2 regions of the Microbacterium sp. NPDC087589 genome follow, and region 2 is predicted to be linked to the other one. Evidence: riboswitches for the same ligand, from Rfam matches in the RefSeq annotation. Region 2 holds a riboswitch; the other holds the start of a gene.

Region 1 (3,593 bases), on a different contig from region 2:
TCGCGCAGGCGTGCGATCAGGCCGACGAGTTCGGCCCACGTCGTGGCGTCCTGCCCGAAGGTGGGCTCGTCGAGCACCAGCATCCGAGGCCGTGTGGCGAGGGCCGCCGCGACCGTGAGGCGCCGCTTCTCGCCTCCCGACAGCGTGTACGGATTGGCCCCGGCCAGCGAGGTGAGCCGCAGCCGCTCGAGCAGGTCGTCGACACGGGAGGTGATCTCTGCGTCGGGGAGCTTCAGCGCCCGCGGTCCGACCGACAGCTCGTCGCGCACGGTCTTCGCCAGCAGCTGGTGCTCGGGTGTCTGCATGACCGATGCGATGCGGGTGAGCAGGGCCCGAGAAGACCAGCGGATGGGGTCGGGCTTCTCCCCCGCGGCGAGCGCAGGCAGCGCCGAGACCCTGCCGTCCTCGGCCGGGATGAGCCCCGCGAGTGTGAGTCCGAGTGTCGATTTGCCCGCGCCGTTCGCGCCGGTCACGCCGAGCACCTCGCCCGCGCGCACCTCGACGTCGAACGGACCGGCGACCGCGAGCCCTCGCCGCCGGGCCACCGTGAGGCCGCGGGCTGCGAGCAGGGTCTCCCCCGGCTCGTGCGCCGGCGCGGGCGGAACGGCGGGCGGGTGCCCGGGAACCCACACGCCGGATGCCGCGAGCTCGGCCCCTCGTGCCCCGAGAACCTCATCCGGGCTGCCGTCCGCCAGCACGACCGTGCCCTCCGGATCGGCGCCGAGCACGATCACCCGGGTGACGAGCGGCAGCCAGACGTCGATCCGATGCTCGATCACCACGAGGGTGGCCCCCGAGGCGTCGAGGGCGGTGGCGACAGCGTCTCGCACGTCCTGCACCCCCTCGGGGTCGAGATTGGCCGTCGGCTCATCGAGCAGGATGGCTCCCGGTCGCATCGCCAGCACACCGGCGAGCGCGAGACGCTGCTTCTGCCCGCCCGACAGCGCCGCCGTCGACCGGTCGAGTGCGACGTCGAGCTCGACCGCATCCAGCGCCGCGCGCACCCGCTGCCAGATCTCGTCACGGGGCACGCCGAGGTTCTCGCAGCCGAAGGCGACGTCGTCGCCGACCCTGGCGAGGATCGTCTGGGTGTCCGGGTCCTGCAGCACCATGCCGACACGACCGCGTGCGTCGGTGGGCGGCACACCGTCGACGAGCAGCCCACCGTGTGTCTCACCCTCGTCGGCGCCTCCGAGCACTCCGCCGAAGCCCTGCAGCAGGGTCGACTTGCCAGAGCCCGAGGCACCCAGCAGCAGCACCCGCTCGCCGGCCTCGATGCGCAGGTCGATGTCGCGCACCGCCCAGCGCAACCGCGTCGCGTATCGCCACCCCCAGCCGCGGGCTTCGAGGGTGGCTGGCGTCAGGGGCGAGCTCACACCCGTGCGGTGACCTCGCGGCCGGCGGCGAACCGGCTGAGGGCGCCTGTGGCTGCGAGTCCTCGGGCGATCAGCCACGCTCCCAGCCCGGCGATGACGGCACCCGAGATGGTCGTCGAGACGATGTACACGCTGGTGAAGAGCGTGTCCGCACCGGCGTACCAGAGGATGCGGTCGTTGATGCCGCACGCGAGCCCCGCGCCGGCACCGGCCAGCATCGCGACGGGCAGACGCCAGACGCCGTAGAGGAAGACGAGGAAGATCAGCTCTGCACCGAGACCCTGCACGAGGCCCGAGACGATGGTGAGCGGACCCCACGCGTTGCCGACGAGGGCCGAGATGATCGCGGCGACCAGTTCGGTGTAGAGCGCGGCGCCCGGCTTGCGGATGATGAGGCCGCCGAGCACACCGGCGATGAGCCACGGGCCGGCGAGCAGCCCCTGCACGCCGGGGAGCAGGGGGGTCAGGATGCTGCTCGGCACCTCGTATCCGACGTTCCAGAGCAGGAAGATCAGTGCGCAGGCGACGGCGATGACGCTGGCGACGACGATGTCGACGACCCGCCAGCGCCAGAGCTCCGGGCGACCGAGGCCCTTCGAGGCGTGCGAGACGGATGCGGATTCCGTGGTGGATCCAGACGTGGATGTACTCATCAGTGACTCCTCCCTGCGCTGGCATTACCCAGATCAGGTTCGACGGTCGAAGCGCGATTCGCTCCCTCTCAGCCCGGCTCGCCGGACTCCCGTGGTTGTTCTGACGATCTTACCCAGTGCCGACACTCACGTCTGCTCCTGTTGCAGCGACACGGAACCCTGCGCGAGTTCGGTACCGTGAGGAGGTGACCGCTCCCGATTCCGCCGAGGCCACCGCCTCCGCCGTTCCCGCGGGCGACGCGTCAACGCCCGATGCGTCAGCGCCTGTCGGCTCGGTGCATGCTGTGTCGGTGCCTGAGGTGTCGGTGCCTGAGGCCGAGGTCTCAGCGGCCGTCGCGACGGATCCGGCCGCTGAATCGGATGCGGATGATGAGGCAACCGCGATCTTCGCTCCTGACACGGCTCCCGATGCCCGGTGGGCCGAGGGCACCAGCGGTGGGACACCGCTGACGTGGGTCGACGCCGTCGAAGTCGCTCGGCACCCGGCGACCGAGGCGCTCGATGACGCGCCTCCCGCAGCGAGCGGCGGCGGACTTCTGACCGGAGCGCACCTGCGCCCGGCGATCGCCCGACCCGGCGTGCTGGTCCCGCTCGGTGTGCTCGTCGGACTGCTCGGCACCTATGTCGGGTCGGCCATGCTGTGGCCGTTGCACGAGGTGCCGCCGACCGTGCAGGCGACGGAACTGACGCCGATCACCGCGCCCGCAGCCGCCATCACCTGGCCGGCTCAGGGAAGCGCGGCCGTGGGAGTCGGTGGGATCGGCACGACGTCGTCGTCGCTCGACGCGGCGGCGATCGCGAGCGTCACCAAGGTGGTCTCGAGTCTGATGGTGCTCGATCGGATGCCGCTCGCCGTCGGCGAGCAGGGCCCCGAGTTCTCGTTCACCCGGGCAGACAACCTCGCGTACTGGGAGTACCGCCGCTCCGACCAGTCGGCACTCGACGTCCCCGTGGGCGGCACTCTCACCGAGTTCCAGCTGCTGCAGGGAACACTGCTCGGCTCGGCGAACAACTACATCGATCGTCTCTCCCAGGAGATCTGGGGCTCCCCCTCGGCGTTCACCGCCGCGGCGGAGGTGTGGCTGCGCGACCGAGGCCTCGACGACATCACGATCGTGACCCCGTCGGGGTTCGACGACCGCAACAGGGCAACGCCCGCGTCACTGATCGCGCTGGCCGAGCTGGCGATGCAGAACCCGGTGTTCGCCGGCATCGTCGGCACCCCGTCCGTCGATCTGCCGGGCGCCGGCACGGTGGTGAACACGAACGGGATGTTGGCGGATCCTGGCGTGATCGGCGTCAAGACCGGCACGCTCGGTGACAGCTGGAACCTGCTGACCGCAAAGGTCATCACCCTCGACGACACGACCGTGCGCCTCTATGCGTCCGTTCTCGGGCAGCCAGACGATGAGCAGCGCCTCACCCAGACCCGTTCGCTGTTCTCACAGGTCGAGACAGCGCTCGAGCAGCAGGCTCCCGCGGTCGCGGCCGGCACTGTGGTCGGAACGGTGACGACGCCGTGGGGCGCGACCACCGAGATCGTCACGGATGCCGATGCCGAGAT
Region 2 (3,593 bases):
CATCACCGCCGAGCCGACCTGAACCCGGCGAGCCCCGGGGTACCGTGTCGTGATGAGCATCCTTCCCCACAGCACTCCTGCGGCGGTTCCCGACGGCGTCCGAGCGATGGGCGAGGGGCCGTTCCTCACCCCGGGTGATCAGGTCTCCTGGCACTACCGGAAGCCGGGCTGGCAGCCCGGTGACGCATCGACGATCACACCCATGCGCGTGGTCCGCGACGACGAGCGGGGTCTCGTCGCCTGGCTCGCTCCGGGCACGCTGCAGGAGGGGCAGGGCACTCCTGCCGGAGAACGCGTCCGGACGGTCCCGCTCGAGCGGCGATGGCTCGAACCGCGGTCGCGGATCGTCGAGGAATGGTGGGGCAACGGCATCCTCCGCATCGCGCCCGCGGGTGCGGCGTGGTCGGTCTGGCTCTTCTGGAGCGAGGCGAACGGTTCGGACTGGCAGTTCGCCGGCTGGTACGTGAACCTCGAGAACGCGCACCTGCGCACCGATCGTGACACATACTCGTCCGACCACATCCTCGACGTCGAGATCGAGCCGGATGGTCGAGTGCACCTCAAGGACGAGGACGAGCTCATCGCGGCCGTCGAGCAGGGACGCCTCACCTCCGAGCAGGCGGCGCAGATCGAGCGGCACGCGGATGCCGCGATCGAGTCGTTCCGTGAGGCGGACTGGCCATTCGCCGCGGAATGGTGCGACTGGCGGCCTGATCCCTCCTGGTCCGTCCCGGAGTTGGCGGGGCTGTCCGACCTCCGCAGTCGGTGAACCGGCATCCGCCGTGAGCGGAGGGCACTTCCCTTCGCACGGCGAAGGTGGTGGCATGGGTCCATGACCGACGTTCTCATCCTCGGCGGAACCGGCTGGTTGTCCGGCCGCATCGCCAGACGGCTGCTGGTGGACGGCGCGACGGTGTTGTGCCTCGCGAGGGGAGGACGGCCCTCACCGGACGGGGCGAGCCTGGTTCTGGCCGATCGGGGAGATGCTGACGCGTACGATGCCGTCCGGGGTCGCGCCTGGGACCACGTGATCGATGTGTCATCGAACGCGGCACAAGTCGCGGCGGCGGTCGAGGCGCTCGGCGATCGAGCCGCGCGGTGGACGTACGTGTCGTCGGTGTCGGCATACTCCGACGATGAGACGGTCGGGGCGGACGAGTCCGCGCCGTTGCATCGGCCGGCGGGCCCCGGAGATGAGTACGAGTACGGGCCGCAGAAGGTCGCCGCCGAGGATGCCGTGCGTGCCCTCGGAGATCGGACGCTGATCGTGCGTCCTGGCCTGATCGTCGGCGAGGGCGACCCGAGCGATCGGTTCGGCTACTGGGCTGCTGCGTTCCTGCGGGCCGAGGATGGCCCCGTGCTGCATCCTCGCTCGGAGGGACGCAGTGCGCAGGTCATCGACGTCGATGACCTGGCGGAGTTCGTCGCCACGACCTCGGCGACAGGAGTCAGCAACGCGGTCGGTGACCGGCATTCGCTGACGGAAGTACTCGACGCCATCCGGCAGGCGGCAGGGCACATCGGGGAGACGCCGGTGGCGGATGACGACTGGCTGACCGCGAACGGCGTCGAGCACTGGGCGGGGGAGCGATCGCTGCCGTTGTGGCTGCCCGCCGACATGCCCGGTTTCATGTCTCGCTCGAACGCCAGGTATCGGGATGCCGCGGGAGGACTCCGCCCGATCGACGAGACGATCGCCGCTGTCGTCGCGGACGAGCGCGAACGCGGCGTCGACCGAACGCGACGTGCGGGCCTGACCCGTGCCGACGAGCTGGAGCTCGTGCGGCTGCTCGGCTGACGACCGGAGATCGCTAGACTGCGAGCAGTGACACGGGGTGCCGCATCCGCGGCTGAGAACAGACCCGTCGAACCTGATCTAGTTCGTACTAGCGAAGGGATGTCGCATTGAGCGATCGTCTGCGTCCACATACCGATTCGACCCTCGCGGCGTCGGCCGCCGAGCTGCTGTCCGCGCTCCGCGAGACACCACCGCTGACCCACTGCATCACGAACAGCGTCGTCACCGGCTTCACCGCCAACGTGCTGCTGGCCCTCGGCGCGGCCCCGGCGATGGTCGACATCGTCGACGAGGCCGGCCTGTTCGCGGGGGTGGCGTCCGGACTGCTGATCAACCTCGGCACGCCCACGCCAGAGCAGCGGGCCGCGAGCCTCCAGGCCGTGACAGGCGCGGCAGCCGCGGGCACTCCGTGGGTGCTCGATCCCGTGGCGATCGGAGCACTGCCCGTGCGCACGGCGCTGGCGCACGAGCTCGCCGCGTCGCGCCCCACCGCGATTCGAGGCAATGCCTCAGAGATCCTCGCCCTGGCCGGGCTCAGTGCGGGTGGCCGAGGCGTCGATGCCACCGACAGCACCGAAGCCGCTGAAGAGGCGGCGCTGGAGCTCGCCGCCCGGCACGGATCGGTCGTCGCGGTGTCGGGGCCGGTCGACCTCATCACCGACGGGCGGCGCGTGGTGCGCATCGCCAACGGACACGAGATGCTCACCCGTGTCACCGGCGGAGGGTGCGCGCTGGGTGCCGTGATGGCGGCCTTCCTCGGGGCGGCGCGCGAGTCGGGCATAGATCCGCTCACCGCAGTCGCCTCGGCGAGTCTGGTCTACACGGTCGCAGCCGAGCACGCCGCGACTCATGCAGCGGGGCCCGGAAGTTTCGCGGTCGCGCTGCTCGACGCGCTCGCCACCGTCACGCCGCAGCAGATCGCTGCGGCGGCACGGGTCGAGGAGCGCACGCTGTGATCGTCGATCTCTCGCTGTATCTCGTGACGGATCCCGCACTCTGCGGTGAGCGGGGCGTCGTGGATACCGTGCGGCAGGCCGTCGATGGGGGTGTGCGGATCGTGCAGCTGCGCGACAAGACCGCGACGGATGCCGAGATCGTCGCTCAGCTCGTCGATCTCTCGCGCGTGATCGACGGGCGAGCGCTGCTCGTGGTGAACGATCGCCTCGATGCTGCTCTCGCCGCCCGTGTACAGGGCGCAAGGGTCGACGGGGTGCACCTCGGACAGGGGGACGACTCCGTGCTGCGGGCGCGCGAGATGCTCGGTCCCGACGCGGTCATCGGCCTCACGGCGAACAGCCGGGAACATTTCGAGGCGGTGCGCGCGCTCCCGCTCGGTACGGTCGACTATCTGGGGGTCGGCGTCATCCGCCCCACCAGCACCAAGCCCGACCATCCGCCGGCCCTCGGCGTCGAGGGATTTCGTGCCCTCGTCGAGACGACGGCGCTTCCGTGCGTCGCCATCGGTGGCGTCGGCATCGACGACACCGAATCGCTTCGCGATGCGGGTGCCGCAGGACTCGCCGTGGTGTCGGCGCTCTGCGCGGTGGACGATCCGACCCGCGCTGCGGGCGACTTCGTGCGCCGCTGGCGGGCATCCGGCACGCCGCGGGTGCTCAGCATCGCCGGCAGCGATCCGTCGGGCGGCGCAGGGATACAGGCCGATCTCAAGTCGATCGCCGCCAACGGCGGATACGGCATGGCCGCGCTCACCGCCCTCACCGCCCAGAACACCGTCGGGGTGCGTGGAGTGCACGTGCCGCCCGCGATATTCCTCCGGCAGCAGCTCGACGCGATC

Evidence for each region. A riboswitch is a leader RNA that binds a small molecule or an ion and turns the genes downstream of it on or off. The one in region 2 is predicted to bind thiamine pyrophosphate.
Region 1: it holds a riboswitch for thiamine pyrophosphate, as region 2 does, so the genes downstream of both, ACIOU8_RS17405 (ECF transporter S component) here and thiM (hydroxyethylthiazole kinase) in region 2, are expected to answer to the same signal.

What each region holds. Positions count from the first base shown of each region.
Region 1 covers NZ_JBIUWV010000009.1:126,416-130,008, forward strand. The annotation lists gene ACIOU8_RS17400 (ABC transporter ATP-binding protein) at 1-1,376, opposite strand, end outside; gene ACIOU8_RS17405 (ECF transporter S component) at 1,373-2,029, opposite strand; TPP riboswitch at 2,023-2,132, opposite strand; gene ACIOU8_RS17410 (D-alanyl-D-alanine carboxypeptidase) at 2,215-3,593, shown strand, end outside.
Region 2 covers NZ_JBIUWV010000008.1:15,611-19,203, reverse strand. The annotation lists gene ACIOU8_RS15640 (DUF402 domain-containing protein) at 53-769, shown strand; gene ACIOU8_RS15635 (NAD-dependent epimerase/dehydratase family protein) at 833-1,798, shown strand; TPP riboswitch at 1,822-1,915, shown strand; gene thiM (hydroxyethylthiazole kinase) at 1,906-2,754, shown strand; gene ACIOU8_RS15625 (bifunctional hydroxymethylpyrimidine kinase/phosphomethylpyrimidine kinase) at 2,751-3,593, shown strand, end outside.